One region of the Nocardia sp. NPDC050799 genome, then DNA from elsewhere that is predicted to be linked to it. Evidence: riboswitches for the same ligand, from Rfam matches in the RefSeq annotation. Region 1 holds a riboswitch; each other region holds the start of a gene.
The links. Region 1 has a riboswitch for S-adenosylmethionine ahead of AB0H42_RS05730 (rhodanese-like domain-containing protein). Riboswitches for the same ligand answer to the same signal wherever they lie in the genome.
Positions count from the first base shown of each region.

Region 2: linked by a shared signal. The riboswitch ahead of AB0H42_RS30560 (homoserine O-acetyltransferase) and the one ahead of AB0H42_RS05730 (rhodanese-like domain-containing protein) in region 1 are both predicted to bind S-adenosylmethionine.
Region 3: linked by a shared signal. The riboswitch ahead of AB0H42_RS15990 (aminotransferase class V-fold PLP-dependent enzyme) and the one ahead of AB0H42_RS05730 (rhodanese-like domain-containing protein) in region 1 are both predicted to bind S-adenosylmethionine.

Region 1 covers NZ_JBFAHF010000004.1:48,410-53,964, reverse strand. The annotation lists gene AB0H42_RS05745 (amidohydrolase family protein) at 1-680, opposite strand, end outside; gene AB0H42_RS05740 (FAD-dependent oxidoreductase) at 752-2,140, opposite strand; gene AB0H42_RS05735 (hypothetical protein) at 2,369-2,839, shown strand; SAM riboswitch class IV at 2,903-3,015, shown strand; gene AB0H42_RS05730 (rhodanese-like domain-containing protein) at 3,033-3,449, shown strand; gene AB0H42_RS05725 (O-succinylhomoserine sulfhydrylase) at 3,446-4,660, shown strand; gene AB0H42_RS05720 (HAD-IIA family hydrolase) at 4,699-5,475, opposite strand.
Region 2 covers NZ_JBFAHF010000041.1:36,843-42,397, forward strand. The annotation lists gene AB0H42_RS30545 (hypothetical protein) at 1-538, shown strand, start outside; gene AB0H42_RS30550 (hypothetical protein) at 574-846, shown strand; gene AB0H42_RS30555 (NADP-dependent isocitrate dehydrogenase) at 1,186-2,403, opposite strand; SAM riboswitch class IV at 2,679-2,789, shown strand; gene AB0H42_RS30560 (homoserine O-acetyltransferase) at 3,077-4,186, shown strand; gene AB0H42_RS30565 (DUF3017 domain-containing protein) at 4,204-4,449, opposite strand; gene cycA (D-serine/D-alanine/glycine transporter) at 4,642-5,555, opposite strand, start outside.
Region 3 covers NZ_JBFAHF010000013.1:133,794-139,348, reverse strand. The annotation lists gene AB0H42_RS16005 (SDR family oxidoreductase) at 1-7, shown strand, start outside; gene AB0H42_RS16000 (aldo/keto reductase) at 104-1,135, shown strand; gene AB0H42_RS15995 (LLM class flavin-dependent oxidoreductase) at 1,151-2,230, opposite strand; SAM riboswitch class IV at 2,487-2,600, shown strand; gene AB0H42_RS15990 (aminotransferase class V-fold PLP-dependent enzyme) at 2,646-3,959, shown strand; gene AB0H42_RS15985 (GNAT family N-acetyltransferase) at 4,059-5,255, shown strand; gene AB0H42_RS15980 (polysaccharide deacetylase family protein) at 5,236-5,555, opposite strand, start outside.

The sequences.
Region 1 (5,555 bases):
GTGCCGACCACATCGCAGATCAGCTCCACATCCGATTCGCGGAACGGCCGGCCCGCGCGGGTGCCGGGCAGATCGCTGCCGAACATCAGCGCCGCCGGATCGACCGCGTGGATCCGGCGCAACGCCGTCGCGACATCCATGTCGACCCGTCCGAAACCGGTTGCCTTCACCCGCGCACCCCGGTCGACCAGGTCCAGCAGGTACGACAGACCCTCCGCCGACATCCCGAGATGGTCGATGGACACCTTCGGCAGTTTCAGGATCACCGGTTGCAGCGAGGCCAGCATCTGGCCGTCGACGTAGATCTCCACATGCCAGCCCGCCAATTCGTAGGCCCGCAACGCCTGCCGGGTCATACTCGCGATATCGGCGGCCGCGCGTTTGAGATTGAACCGGACCGCGCGCACGCCGGCCTCGTGCAGGTCGAGGATCTCGGAGTCGGAGGCATCGAGATCCAGACGGGTCACGCCGACCCAACCGGGTCCGAGTTCGGCCAGGGCAGCGCGCAGATAGCTCTGGTCGTTGCTCTGGAACGAGGCGCTCACCACCGCACCACCGGAAGGCCGGAACCGGGACATCCGCCGCCGGTAGTCGGCGACGGTGTAGGGCTCCGGTAGGTAGCCTTCGTTCTCGATCAGCGGAAAACGCGGATCGATGATGTGTACATGGGCGTCGAACACTGCTACAGCATGCCTGATAGATCGGGGCGCCCGCTGCTCTCGACCATGGACCGGGAGCAGCGGACGGTGGATCAAACCTTGTGAGGTTCGCTCGCGCGCAACATATCTTCGCGCTCGACGACCTTGACCCGCTCGCGGCCCTCGGGCTCGCCCAGCGAGCGCTCGTGCGCGTCGAGCCGGTACCAGCCGGCCCAGGTGGTGAACGGGATACCCCGGCCCTCGAGGAACTCCAGCACGGCCTCGGGCTCCGGGTTCTCGGCCGGCACGAACTTCGTGCTGTCATCCACGAGGCAGGCGACCGTCTCGTTCGCGTCACCCTTGGTGTGGCCGATGAGCCCGACCGGACCGCGCTTGATCCAGCCGGTCACATAGGTGCCGGGCAGGTAGCGGGCGGCGCCGTCGGCATCCTCGTCGACCAGGACCCGGCCGGCCTCGTTCGGGATGACCCCGGCCTGATCGTCGAAGGGCAGCTCCGAGATGTTCTGGGACAGGTATCCGACGGCCCGGTAGACGGCCTGCACCTCCCATTCCTTGAAGGTGCCGGTGCCCTTCACATTGCCGGTGCCGTCGAGCTGGGTGCGTTCGGTGCGCAGGCCCACGACCCGGCCGTCCTCGCCGAGGATCTCGGCGGGGGACTCGAAGAAGTGCAGGAACAGCTTGTGCGGGCGATCACCCTGGTCGCGGATGGCCCACTGCTCCAGAGTGTTGGCCACCATATCGACCTGCTTGGAATGACGCCGGGCCGCTTCCGAACCCTCGTCGTAGTCGATGTCCTCCGGATCGACGATCACCTCGATCGTCGGGGAGTGGTCGAGTTCGCGCAGCTCCAGCGGGGTGAACTTGGCCTGCGCCGGGCCGCGGCGGCCGAACACGTGCACCTCGACGGCCTTGTTGTTCTTCAAGCCCGTGTACACGTTCGGCGGGATCTCGGTCGGCAGCAGTTCGTCACCGGTCTTGGCCAGCACCCGCGCCACATCGAGGGCGACATTGCCGACACCGAGCACCGCGACCTTCTCCGCGTCCAGCGGCCAGGTGCGCGGCACGTCCGGGTGCCCGTCGTACCAGGACACGAAGTCGGCCGCGCCGTAGGAACCGTCCAGGTCGATACCCGGGACGGGCAGCGCCCGGTCGGCGTTGGCACCGGTGGAGAAGATCACCGCGTCGTAGAAGCGACGCAGGTCCGACAGCGTGATATCGGTGCCGTAGTCGATATTGCCGAGCAGGCGCACCTGCTCCTTGTCCAGCACCTTGTGCAGGGCGGTGACAATGCCCTTGATCCGCGGATGGTCCGGCGCCACGCCGTAGCGGATCAGTCCGAACGGGGCGGGCATCCGCTCGAACAGATCGATCGAGACGTCCACATCGGATTTCATCAACGCGTCGGCGGCATAGATACCGGCCGGCCCGGCCCCGACGATCGCGATCCGAAGCGGGCGGTTCGCTTCCTTCTGCTCGGTCATCTGTTACGCGCACCCTTATCGGTCGAAAGAATCACTGGCGTTGTTGTTAGCTTAGGCTAACTTGACGCGCGGCTCGTATGCACCTACATCGCGCCGTCCGTGGGTGGCTGTTCACCGTTCGTCGTCCCACGTCTCCGCGGGTAGCGCTGTGCTGCGGTACCCGCCGCACCCGCGATTCTATCGGGGTGCGGGCACGGTGCGATCCGGGGACCAGGGATGATCGTCGGTATGAGCGATTCCGGAGCGGCCGACGAGCAGCGGGCCACCGAAGCGGGCGACGACGAGCGACCGCGCTCGATCACCCCTTTCGTCGTGGCCGCGGTGGTGGCGGCCCTGGTCCTGGCGGGTGTACTCATCGCCGGCCTGGTGGCGCCCGCTGAGAAAAATGTCACAGATTCCGACCGGATCGCGGGCGCGGTCCGGGAGTTCGCCGAAGTGAGCAACCGCTACGGGACCGAACCGCCCCGCCAGGCGGTCTGCCCCGGTTTCGTACCCGCCCGCTCCCCGCTGGCCGGACAGCTGAAACCCGGCGAAACCGGAAAAGATATCGAGATCACGAGATTCGGCCCCGTCCACATCACCGGCGATACCGCGAACATCGAAGTGACCAGCCGGGTCGAAGGCGCGGAGCGGACCGCGACCTGGTGGCTGTTCCAGTCCGACGGCGACTGGCTGGTGTGCAACCAGCCGGCCGGCTGAGCCCGCCGAAGACGTCAACCGATGTTTGACACGGCCGACCTCGCCGGGCAATCTTTTCGGCTAGGTCATGAGTGCCAGTGCCAAGCCCCGGCTCGCTGGTCGGCAACCCTCCTCCGCGGTGGGGTGCTCCGGGTGACGACCTGGCGCGCATCGATCGGATGCGGCAAGTGCGGATTCGCAGGAGGTGCCACATATGAGTTACGCAGGGGATATCGGCCCGGAGCAGGCATGGGACCTGCTGACCGAAAACCCGGACGCAGTCCTGGTGGACGTGCGGACCGAAGCCGAATGGAAGTTCGTCGGAGTACCCGACACCAGCTCCATCGCCAAACCGACGCTGCTGGTGGAGTGGGTCGACGGCACCGGCACCCGCAATGCCGAATTCCTGGACCAGCTGCGTAGCGCACTGTCCGACCGCCCCGCGGACGCGCCCGTGCTCTTCCTGTGTCGCTCCGGCCAGCGTTCGGCGCATGCGGCCGACGCCGCGACCGCCGCGGGTATCGCACCCTCCTACAACATCAGCGACGGCTTCGAGGGCCCGCTCGACGAACTCGGGCACCGCGGTGGCTCCGGCTGGCGGGCCCACGGATTACCCTGGCGGCAGTCGTGATCGGCGGCGGTTCGTTCGAACGGCCGTTACCCGAAGGAGTCGGTCCGGCGACACTGGGAGTGCGCGGCGGCCTGAGCCGCTCGGGGTTCGACGAAACCTCCGAGGCCCTGTACCTGAACTCCGGGTTCGTCTACGCCAGCGCCGAAGCGGCCGAGGCCGCGTTCACCGGGGACAACCCGCACTACGTGTACTCCCGCTACGGCAACCCGACGGTGACCACCTTCCAGGAGCGGATGCGCCTGCTCGACGGCGCCGAAGCCTGTTTCGCGACCGCCAGCGGTATGGCCGCCGTTTTCGTCGCCCTCGGCGCGCTGCTGAAGGCAGGCGACCGGCTGGTGGCCGCGCGCAGCCTGTTCGGCTCCTGTTTCGTGGTGTGCAACGAGATCCTGCCCCGCTGGGGTGTCGAGACCGTGTTCGTCGACGGCGAAGATCTCGACCAGTGGGAAGCGGCGCTGTCCGTACCCACCACCGCGGTGTTCTTCGAGACTCCGGCCAACCCGATGCAGACCCTGGTCGACGTGCGCAAGGTCTGCGAACTCGCGCACGCCGCGGGCGCGCAGGTGGTCCTGGACAATGTGTTCGCCACCCCGCTGCTGCAGCGTGGTTTCGAACTCGGCGCCGACGTGGTGGTCTACTCGGGCACCAAACACATCGACGGTCAGGGCCGGGTACTGGGCGGCGCGATCCTCGGTACCTCCGAGTACATCGAAGGCCCGGTCAAGACGCTCATGCGCCACACCGGCCCGGCCCTGAGCCCGTTCAACGCCTGGACGCTGCTCAAAGGTCTGGAAACCATGCCGCTGCGGGTCCGCCAGTCCACCGATTCGGCGCTGCGGATCGCGCGCTACCTCGACGAGCATCCGGCCGTGAGCTGGGTCCGGTACCCGTTCCTGGAATCGCACCCGCAGTACGCGCTGGCGGCCGCGCAGATGCGCGGCGGCGGCACCGTGGTGACCTTCGAACTCGCGTCCGCCGCGGACCTCGCGAAGAAGCGGGCCTTCGAGGTGCTGAACCGGCTACGGATCATCGATATCTCCAACAACCTGGGCGACGCGAAAAGCCTCATCACCCACCCGGCGACCACCACCCACCGGGCCATGGGCCCGGAGGGCCGCGCGAGCATCGGACTCTCGGACGGGGTCGTCCGGGTCTCGATCGGCCTGGAGGACATCGAAGACCTCCTCGGCGACCTGGACCACGCGTTGAGCTGACCGCCGTGTGACACCGAAGGCGGCGCGCCGAGAACGCTTCAGATCGGCGGAGTCGACACTTCGGTGAACGGGGTGCGGACCCGCCCGACCAGGTCGGCGACCGAGCTCAGCACAGTGGTCGGCCGGTACGGATACTGCTCGACCGATACCTTCGTCGAGATACCGGAGGTCACCAGGATGGTGCGCATACCGGCTTCCATCCCGGAGATCACATCGGTGTCCATCCGGTCGCCGACCATCACACTGGTCTGGGAGTGGGCACCGATGCGGCGCAGCGCCGAGCGCATCATCAGCGGATTCGGTTTGCCGATGTAGTAGGGGTCGCGGCCGGTGGCCCGGGTGATCAGGGCCGCCACCGAACCGGTCGCGGGCAGTACGCCGTCCCGGGAGGGGCCGGTCGGGTCGGGGTTGGTGGCGATGAACCGCGCCCCGCGCTCGACCAGCCGGATGGCCGTGGTGATCGCCTCGAACGAGTAGGTGCGGGTCTCGCCCAGCACCACGTAGTCGGGGTTTATCTCGGTCAGCACGTAGCCGATCTCGTGCAGTGCGGTCGTGAGTCCGGACTCGCCCACCACATAGGCGGTGCCGCCGGGTCGCTGCTCGTTGAGGAAACTGGCGGTGGCCAGCGCCGAGGTCCAGATCGAATGTTCCGGGATCTCCAGCCCGGTCTGGCGTAATCGGGCCTGGAGGTCGCGGGGTGTGCGGATCGAGTTGTTCGTCAGGACCAGGAACGGGATCTCCTCGGCCCGTAATTCGGCGAGGAACTCGTCGGCGCCGGGCACCATATGGTCCTCGCGCACCAGCACCCCGTCCATATCGGTGAGGTAGGACAAAATCCGGTCATCTGGGCTCACCCCGTCGATTCTGCCCTTGGTGGCGCGTGGGCCGGATATGC
Region 2 (5,555 bases), on a different contig from region 1:
CGCCGACAAGTTCAATGAAATCGTCGCGGGCAAACCGAACAACGCCACCGAATTCGAGCGCATCGCACGGCAGGACGAACAGCTGGCGGGCCTGCACGGGATCGCGGAGTCACTGCCCTCCGGCGATCTGACGGATGTCCGCGCGACGGTATTCAGCAAACACTTCTGGTCCGGCCAGATCGAGACTCTCGACGCGGCGGGGCAGGTGGCGCGAGATATATTCGGCAACCCGCAGGGACGGGCCGGCGACCTACCGGATCCGGACAGATTCGCTCCGAACGCGGACACCGGCCAAGTGGATATGTCCCGAGACCTCTACAAGGGAAAACCGGGATTCATAAAATTCGACTACGGATGGTACGACGAGCAGAATGGAAGCTGGTGGAATGTAAATCATGCCGAACATTCCGATGCGGCTCGCCGAGCCGCAGACCCGATGCGGTTCTATCAATGCTCGCCGGAGGTGTTCTTCGCCGGACTGGATGACTTCGATAGTGCAGTGATGTGTGTTGCTTTTACGAGAACCACGTTGACCTGATATCCCGAAGCCGGCACAGGTTGAGAATGGAAGCAATGGATCTCGCCGATTATCTCAACGAGGAAGTCGTACTCTATGGCATGGCGGAGAACGCCATGTCGGGCGCTGTCCTGCGCTGCGGAACCAATTCCTACGTCTACATCGATGGGCTGGCCCGATGGGCAGACACCGAAAAGTACGGCGCATTCGAAGTCACCGGAGTACTCGGCGAGGAGATCGACACCACGCCCGATATTCCCGCACACCTCGCGCATGCCCGCGAGCGCTATTACGTGGTGAAGAATCCGGTGTGGAAACGCATAGGGTGAGCAAGCACCCCTGGTCACCCGGAGGTCCCCCACAGGGTGGGAAACCCTTGGAACGAACCCGCACCACCCCGGCACGCACGGGAGTCCACAGACGCGCACCCTGGCACGATCGGCGCCTGCGTCCCGACGGCGGTGGCCGAACGGTCGGCACACCGTAGTTCGGGCAACCCGCTCCGGGCAGCCTATCTCCGGCGGTCTGCGTCGGGGGACCGAACTCTCGTTCCAGCCGGAGGCGGGCCGACGCCATCCTTCAACGGCGTGAGCCGCCGGTTACGACCACGCCCGATCCGCGGGATCGGCGATCGGCGTTCGCCTCGCCGGTCCCGCGGAGTCGGTCTGTCAGCGCAATGCGCTGGCCAGGTTGGCGTCCAGCGCGGCCAGGAACTCCTCGGTGGTGAGGTAGCCCTGGTCCCCGCCGACCAACGCCGCCAGGTCCTTGGTCATCTGCCCGCCCTCGACGGTCTTGATGACCACGTCCTCCAGGGTCTGGGCGAAACCGATGACCTCGGGGGTGTTGTCCAGCTTGCCCCGGTGCTCGAGGCCGCGGGTCCAGGCGAAGATCGACGCGATCGGGTTGGTCGACGTCGGCTTGCCCTGCTGGTGCTGGCGGTAGTGCCGGGTGACCGTGCCGTGCGCGGCCTCGGCTTCACAGGTCCGGCCGTCCGGGGTCAGCAGCACCGAGGTCATCAGGCCGAGCGACCCGAAGCCCTGCGCGACCGTATCGGACTGCACATCGCCGTCGTAGTTCTTGCAGGCCCAGACGTAGCCGCCCTCCCACTTCATGGAGGAGGCGACCATATCGTCGATCAGCCGGTGCTCGTAGGTGAGACCGGCCGCCTCGAACTGGCTCTTGAACTCGGCTTCGAAGACCGCCTCGAAGGTGTCCTTGAACATGCCGTCGTAGGCCTTGAGGATGGTGTTCTTCGTCGACATGTAGACGGGGTAGTTCTGCTGCAGCCCGTAGTTGAACGAGGCGCGCGCGAAGTCCTCGATGGACTTCTTGAAGTTGTACATACCCATCACGACGCCGCCGTCCTCCGGCATCTGCACGACCTCGTGCACGATGGGCTCGCTACCGTCCTCGGGAGTGAAGGTGAGGGTGACGGTGCCGGCCTGGAAGACCTTGAAGTCGGTCGCGCGGTACTGGTCGCCGAAGGCGTGACGGCCGATGATGATCGGCTTGGTCCAACCCGGTACCAGGCGCGGAACGTTGGAGATGATGATCGGCGCGCGGAAGATGGTGCCGCCGAGAATGTTGCGGATGGTGCCGTTGGGCGACCGCCACATCTTCTTGAGGCCGAATTCCTCGACGCGGGCCTCGTCGGGGGTGATCGTCGCGCATTTGACGCCGACACCGTGCTGCTTGATGGCATTGGCAGCGTCGACGGTGACCTGGTCGTCGGTTTTGTCGCGGTATTCGATTCCCAGGTCGTAGTACTCGAGGTTCACATCGAGGTACGGGTGGATCAGCTTGTCCTTGATGAACTGCCAGATGATCCGGGTCATCTCGTCGCCGTCGAGTTCAACGACGGTGCCTTCAACCTTGATCTTGGACATGGATCTTCGTGTCCTCCTAAGACTGGTGCCCTCATTGCACGGCCAGGCGAACACGCTTGTGAGCGGACCCCAGCTGTTCAACAGACAACGTATACATCCCGCGTTGTCCACGAGACGTCTGGTGTAACCAAGACGAGCGTACTGCTTGTGGCGGTCTCACGGTGCAGCCAGCCCCGGTAGTGAGATCTCACAGGGGTGAGACACGCCACAAGATTACCTGGTGGGCGCGTATGCCGATTTCGATCCGTATCGGCGCCCGGCTACCATATTCGGCAGGTCATGAGCGCCAGCACCAAGCCCCGGCTCGCTGGCCGGCAACCCTCCTGCTGCGGTGGGGTGCTCCGGGTGATGACCTGGCTCCCGAGAGCCGGGAGCAAGCGCACGTCAGGAGGTCGTCGATTTGTGCCGGTGCTGGTCGCGTTGACCGCGGCATTCTCCCGACTCGACGAGAAATCCCCCATTTTCTGGAGCACGATATGAGCGATCACAGTACTCGTGGTGCGACCGCTGCCGGAGCTGCCCGCCGCCGACCAGCGGTCGTGTCCGGCGGCCTCCGCGCCCGCACAGCCGGATCCACAGCGGCGATTCATACGCTCCGGGCATCAGTGTCGTTCGCTGGTTCAGCGGAAGCCCTCGCGTGAAGGTGGGCACCGAATCGATTACCGCTCGGCCGGTGGCCCAGTTACCGCCGGCCGACGGCACCCTCGGATACGTCGATATCGGCGAACTCACTCTCGAGAACGGCGCCCGGCTGCCGCAGGTCCGGCTGGCCGTGCAGCGCTGGGGGAAACTGTCCCCGGCCCTGGACAACATCGTCCTGATCGAGCACGCGCTGACCGGTGACTCGCACGTCTCGGGCGACCCGGACGACGACCATCCACAGGCCGGATGGTGGAACGGGATGGTCGGCCCGGGGGCACCGATCGACACCGACGAGTGGTGCGTGGTGGCGACCAATGTCCTCGGCGGCTGCCAGGGCAGCACCGGCCCCGCCTCGCTCGCTCCGGACGGCGCACCGTGGGGTTCGCGCTTCCCGGGGATCTCCATCCGCGACCAGGTCGCGGCCGAACTGAAGTTGTTCGACCTGCTCGGCGTGCCCCGGCTGGCCGCGGCGATCGGCGGTTCGATGGGCGGTATGCGCGTCCTCGAATGGATGCTGCTCGCGCCGCAGCGCCTGGCCGCCGCGCTGGTCCTCGCGGTGGGCTCGCGGGCCACCGCCGACCAGATCGGCACCCAGAGCACCCAGATCGCGGCGATCACCAGCGACCCGGACTGGCAGGGCGGCGACTACCACGGCACCGGGCGCGCGCCGATCGCCGGGATGGGTATCGCGCGCCGGATCGCGCACCTCACCTACCGCACCGACGTCGAACTGGACAGCCGGTTCGCCAACAACCCGCAGGAGGGCGAGGATCCCTGGGACGGCGGCCGGTACGCGGTGCAGAGCTATCTCGAGTACCAGGCCGAGAAGCTGGGCCGGCGTTTCGACCCGGCGACCTATGTGCTGCTGAGCGAGGCGATGAACCGGCACGATATCGGTCGCGGCCGCGGCGGGATCGCGGCGGCGATGGCCGCCGCCGAGGTGCCGTGCATCGTGGGCGGTATCGATTCCGACCGCCTGTACCCGCTGCACACTCAGCAGGAACTGGCCGACGGGCTGGCCGGCTGCCGGCATTTCGAGGTGATCTCCTCGCGGGACGGCCACGATGCCTTCCTCACCGAGGCGGCGGCCATCGGCAAGCTGCTGGTTCAGACGCTGAACCTGGCCCGCGCCGGACGCTGACCGGGCCGGCGGCCCGGTCAGCCCACGCCGAGGGTGTTGATGGTCGCGGCGAGGAAGACCACGGCGCCGCCCAGCAGGGTCAGCGCGCCCACATCGAATGGTTTGCCGCGGACCGCGAGCAGGCCGACCCGGGCGGTCGGCAGGCACAGCCGGAACGCGGCCGCGATGAGGGTCGCGCCGCCGAAGAAGAAGGCACCACGGCGCCAGCGATCCTGCGCGACGAACACCACGGCGATCAGCACCACCACCGCCACCACGACCATCGGCAGATGGCAGCGTAGGAAACCGGCCCATCGGCTGCCGGTGCCGGGATCGTCGTGGGTCGGGGTCGCGGCGTCGGTCACGGGGCGATTGTTCCAGATCCGGCCGATCAGGTCTGCGTCGCCATCCGCCGCGCGGGCCCCGAATGCCCCGATCCGCCCCACCAGAGGCGGGGCGGATCGACACAGCACAGATCAGCGCAGCGCGGCGTTCTCGGCGAGGACCTTTTCCCGATGCCGCTCGCGCAAAGCGGCATGGTGCGGACTGCGCCGCACCACCAGATAGGCCCCGCCCAGCACCACGAACCAGAGGGGGGTCACCAGCAGAGCCTGCAGGGTGTCGCTCTGCTGGGTGAGCGCCCAGACCAGGAACACGAAGAAGGCCAGCACCGCCCAGACCGCCGGCACACCGCCCGGCAGTTTGAACGTCGACGCGGCGTGCAGATGCGGCCGGCGCTTCCGGTAGACCAGGTAGCTGGCCAGAATCATCGTCCAGACGAACATGAAGCACAGCGACGAAATGGTGGTGACCACGGTGAACGCTTCGACGATGGACTGTCCGGCGTAGAGCAGCACCACCCCGATCAGCAGGAACGCGCACGAGAAACGCAGCGCGTTGGCCGGGACCTTGCGCCGGGACAGTTTCCCGAACAAGGCGGGAGCGTCCCCGTCACCGGCCAGGCCGTACACCATCCGCGAGGTGGAGTAGATCCCCGAGTTCGCGCTGGAGGTGGCGCTGGTCAGTACCACGAAGTTGACCACACTTGCCGCGACACCCAGCCCGGCCAGGGAGAACATCGCCACGAACGGACTCTCGTCGGCCGAGACCTCCCGCCACGGGGTCACCGCGCAGATGACGATCAGGGCGCCGACGTAGAACAGCAGGACGCGCACCGGGATGGAGTTGATCGCGCGGGGCAGCGTGCGCTCGGGATTCTTGGCCTCGGCCGCCGTGGTGCCCACCAGTTCGATACCCACGAAGGCGAAAACCGCGATCTGGAATCCGGCCACGAAACCCATGGGCCCGGTCGGGAAGAAGCCGCCGTCGTTCCACAGATTGGCCAGCGAGGCGGTGGTGCCGCTGTCACCGGTGAAACCGGTGATCACCA
Region 3 (5,555 bases), on a different contig from region 1:
GGCCTGATCCACTGCCGCGAGCCGCTGGCGGCTCGAGCGGGGATTTCGATCAGGGTGAGCCGACCCGTCGCACCCGGTGCCGCGTGGGTGATCAACTGTCCGGATGAGCTATGGCCCCTACGACCTGACCCATACCGCCGCCGCGCAGCGTTACGAGAGAGTCCCGTACCGGCGCACCGGCGACTCCGGCCTCGACCTGCCCGCGTTCTCGTTCGGACTGTGGCAGAAGTTCGGTACCGACTACCCCTTCGTGACCCAGCGTGAGATCATCCTGCACGCCTTCGACCTGGGTATCACCCATTTCGACAATGCCGATCGTTACGGCCCGCCGCATCGGGCCGCGCAGCAGAACTTCGGCCGGGTGCTCGCCAAGGATCTCGCGCCCTACCGGGACGAGCTCATCCTGTCGACCAAGGCCGGGAATCCGATCGGGCCGAGCCCCTATCTGAAGGGCGGCTCCCGCAAATCACTGCTCACCTCGCTCGACCACAGTCTGCGTGATCTCGGCACCGACTACGTCGATATCTTCTACCACCACAGCCCCGACCCCGGGACTCCGCTGGAGGAAACGGTGGGTGCGCTGGTCAGCGCGGTACAGCAGGGCAAGGCGCTCTATATCGGCATCTCCAACTATCTGCCCGACCGCGCCCACGATGCCGCCGGACTGCTCCAGGCCGCGGGCGTGCCGTTGCTCATTCATCAGGCGCGGTATTCGATCTACGATCGCCGTCCCGAACAGAACGGTCTGCTGGACACCGCACGGCGCGACGGGTTCGGCGCCATCGTCTATTCGCCGCTGGCGCAGGGGTTGCTGACCGACAAGTACCTCGAGCGCATCCCCGAGGGTGCCCGGGCGGCCGACAGCACCTTCCTGTCCCCGGATGCCATCGACGAAACCTATCGGCAGCGCACCGCCGAACTGAACAAGATCGCCGCGGCGCGGGGCCAGTCACTGGCCCAGCTCGCGCTGCAATGGGTGCTGCGGCGGCCCGAGGTCACCTCGGCGCTGATCGGGGCGAGCAGCACGGCGCAGCTCGACCACAACCTCGCCGCGCTCGAGTTCCCCGAACTCACCGATGCCGAGCTCGCCCTCATCGACGAGCACGGCATCCACGGAACCGGGCTGAATCTCTGATCCGGTGCGCCCGGTTCAGCCGCGCAGCAGCGGCAGGAGCTGGGCGCCCTGGCGCCGGATTTCGGGCAGGTAGGGAGTATCGGACAGCACGAAGTGGGTGATGCCGAGATCCTGGTATCGGCGCAGTGATTTCGCGACATCCTCGGCGGAACCCACCAGCCACGTGGTGCCCGCGCCACCGCCGCCGACGGTGCCCGGGGTGGTGTAGAGGTGCTCGTCGAGCACTTCGCCGCGCGCCGCGAGATCGAGCAGGCGCTGCTGTCCGACCGCCGCACGCCGGGATGCGCTCCGATCGTGCGTTTTCGCCATCTCGGCGACCTTGGCTTCGGCATCGGCCCATGCCTGTTCGGTGGTGTCGCGGACTACTGTGGTGATCCGCAGGCCGAATCGCAGCGGCGGCAGGGCCCGGCCGAGTTCGTCACCGAGCGCGCGCAACCGTTCGATGCGTTCCCGGACGCCCGCGAGCGGCTCACCCCAGAAGAGCTGGACATCGGCTTCGGTCGCGGCGACTCGTTCGGCGGCCGCGGACGCGCCACCGAAGTAGAGCAGCGGGTGCGGGCGGTCCTCGCGCACGGCGATTCGCGGCATGACGGTGGAATCGGTCACCCGGTAGTGCTCACCCCGGTAGGTGACGTTCTCCTCGGTCCACAGCCGCCGGACCAGTTGGAGGAACTCCCGGGTGCGGGCATACCGATCGGCCTGGTCCTCCTCGGCTTCGCCGTAGGCCGCGAGATCGTCCTTGCCGGAGACGATGTTGATCCGCAGTCGGCCACCGGTGAGATGATCCAGGCTCGCGGCGGCGGAGGCGAAATGGGCCGGCCGCCAATACCCGGGCCGGACGGCGACGAGCGGTTCGAAGGTCGTGGTCCGGGCCGCGAGCGCGGTGGCGACGGTGAACGTATCCGGGCGACCCCAGCCGGTGCCGATCAGCGCCCCCTGCCACCCGTATTCCTCGAGTGCGCGTGCCTGCGCGGTCAGTGTCTCCAGGCTGTTGTGGTCGGCGGTGACGGCGTCACCGCGATGCCCGGGAATCACCTGGTTGGGGATGTACCAGAGGTATTCGGCCGTCGGGGCGGTTCCTGTTCGGTCTGGCATCGCGGATCTCCGTTCGGGGCCGGGTGGATCGGGACAGGCGCACCGGATGGCCGGAGGATCACCCGGGCAAACACATTGCGCCGCCAACCGTTTCCGGGCTACGGACCGGATCACGGTGATTCGAAATCAGCGGAAGCACAGCGAATCTGCGGACCGCGAAGGGCAGGTGGTTCCCGGGACGAGACACGCATCGGACCGGCGGACGTGGATCGGGGGCGAGTTGACAAGCCGGTGGCCGTCTGCCAACCTCACAGCAGGTCACGAGTGCCAGCGTGAAGCCCCGGCTTGCTGGCCGGCAACCCTCCTCCGCGGTGGGGTGCCCCGGGTGACGACCTGGCCGCTGCTCGACCGAGCGCGGCAAGCGCGGACTCCGTCGAATCGAAGCCCGGAGTCCCTCGATCGAAGGGATTGCGTGATGACCGCTGTACTCGACCCCACCCGTGCCCCGGCCCGTGTCTCCGGCGACGACCTGCGGGTTCCGCTGGTACAGGGCGGTACCTGTAGTTACGCCAACTTCGACTACGCGGCCAGCGCTCCGGCTCTCGCGCAGGTCACCGCACGGGTGGCCGATCTGCTGCCCTACTACGCGAGTGTGCACCGCGGCGCCGGGTATGCCTCGCGTATCTCCACCCGCCGCTACGAGGCGGCCCGTGAAACGGTCCGCGAGTTCCTGTGCTGCGCCGCCGACCAGGAGGTGGTGTTCACCCGGAACACCACCGACGCGCTCAACCTGCTCGCCGCCTGCGTCCCCGGCGATACCGTGGTGCTCGATATCGAACACCACGCCAACTTCCTGCCCTGGGCCGGGCGCGGACGCCGGGTGGTGCCCGCCGCCGGCACGCTCACCGAGACCGTCGAGCGTCTCGCCGCCGAACTCGGCGCGAAGCCCGCGGCGCTGCTCGCGATCACGGGCGCGTCCAATGTCACCGGGGAGGTGCTGCCGCTGACCGAGCTGGCCGCGCTCGCTCATCGCCACGGTGCGCGGATCCTGGTGGACGCGGCCCAGCTGGCGCCCCATCGGCGTATCGACCTGTGCGCCACCGATATCGACTATGTGGTCTGCTCCGGGCACAAGCTGTACGCACCGTACGGCGCCGGGGTGCTGGCCGGTCGCCGCGACTGGCTCGACGCCGCACCGCCGTACCTGGCCGGTGGGGGCGCGGTCACCGAGGTGACCGCGGACACCGCGGCCTGGGCGGCCGCACCGCATCGGCACGAGGCCGGTTCACCCAATGTGCTGGGCGCCGTGGCGCTGGCGGCCGCCTGCGAGGCGCTCACCGAACTCGCCGCCCCCGCCGAGGTGCACGAACGGGCGCTCACCGACCGGTTGCGCACCGGGCTGGAGGACATCGCCGGTGTCCGATGCCTCCGGATCTTCGGCGACAGCATCGACTGTGTGGGAATCGTCGCCTTCACCGTGAACGGTTTCGAACCGGGCCGGGTCGCGGCCTATCTGTCCGCCGAACATGCGATCGGCGTGCGGGACGGCCGCTTCTGCGCCCACCCGCTGCTGGCCCGGTTCGGGCTCCACGCCGCCCTGCGCGCCAGTATCGGACTCGGCACCACCGCCGGTGACGTGGATCGGCTACTCGACGCCGTGCGGACTCTGGTCGCGGCCGGACCGCAGTGGGATTACGCCTGTTCGGACGGCCGCTGGGACCCGGTTCCGGAGACCCGTCCCGGCCTGACCGAGGGGCCGGGCACCGGATCCGCACCGTGCACGGTGTGACGGACGGCGCGTCATATGAGAGAAACTAACCGTGTCCCGTGGCGCCCTGCGGCTTCGCCGGATTCCCGCACCGATCCCGAACCTCCGGAGTGAGCCGAGATGACCGTCGAAATCGACATACTGACCGACGCGGCGGATGCACGTGCCGCGCAACAGGTGTTCCGTACCGCGATGGTCGGGGGCCCGCCGATCTCGGCCGAGGCCGCGGACGGGTTGAACGAACCCGGACGCACTCTCGGCGCCCGGGTCGGCGGTGAACTGGTCGGGACGGTGAATTCCTACACCAGCTGGCTGATCGCGCCGGGCGGCGCGCGCCTGCCGCACGCCGCGGTGACGCACGTCGGTGTCCTGCCCACCCACGCGCGGCAGGGGATCGCGGCCGGGCTGCTGCGCCGCCAGCTCACCGAGATCGCCGCACGCGGGGAGGTCGTCGCCTCGTTGCGCGCTACCCAGGGCGGCATCTATGAGCGCTACGGGTACGGCGTCGCCGGCTCGTCGGCGCGCTGTGAGATCGATGTGCACCGGGCCCGTTTCCGCGAGACCGTACCGGCCGCGGGTCCGGTCCGGTTGCTCGCGCCTGCGGACGGCTGGGAGATACCGGCCAAGATCTACGCGACAGCGGATGTGACGTGGACCGCGGCGGTTGATCGCCCTTCGTACTGGTGGCGGCTACAGGGGCTGCTGCGGCCCCTGGGTCATGTCGCCGTGCACGGGGAACCCGGCGCGGAGGACGGGTTCGTGCGCTACCATGCCGCCGAATCCCTGGAATGGGTGCGCGGCCCGCGCCGGACCGTGGTGGTCGACGATCTTGTCGCCACGACCCCCGCTGCCTTTGTCGGTCTCGTCCGCCATCTGCTCAGCGCCGATATCGTCGACGTGGTCGTGCTGTCCGCGATCTCGCCCGACACCCCGCTGCGGCATCTGCTGACCGACGAGCGGACGGTCCGGGTCACCGATATCCACGACGAGACCTGGTTGCGGCTCGTCGATGTCCCGGCCGCACTGGCCCGGCGCGCCTATCGTCCCGGCCGGCCGCTGGTTATCGCCGTCACCGATCCGATTCTGTCCGCCAACACCGGCAATTACCGGATCGAGGACGGCGGGGTCACCCGGGTGGACGAGCCCGCGGACCTCGGCACCGATGTGACGGCCCTGGCGGCCGCCTACCTCGGCGGTACCCGCTGGCGCCACCTGGCGCTCGCGGGCCGCGTCACCGAGCACCGGCCCGGCGCCGCGGCGACCGCGGACGCGCTGTTCGAGGTGGACGAGCATCCGTTCAGCGGGACGTACTTCTGACCTCCTGCCCGGCCCGGGTGGCCGCGTAGTGCGCCGCGATCTCGTCACTGGTGGTGACCCATACGCCGGGATGCTCGACGATGTAGGCCAGCGCCTCGTCGAGGTACCGGGCCCGGAACGCCTGCCCGGTGACGAAGGGATGCAGGGCCAGGGCGAGGACGCGGCCGCTCGTTTCGGAGTCCGCCCACAGCCGGTCGAGCTGGTCCCGCACGATCCGGACGAAATCGGGACCGGTGAGCCCGGTGCCGAGGAACAGGGTGTTGTCGTTCAGCTCCACCGAGTACGGCACGCTGAACAGGC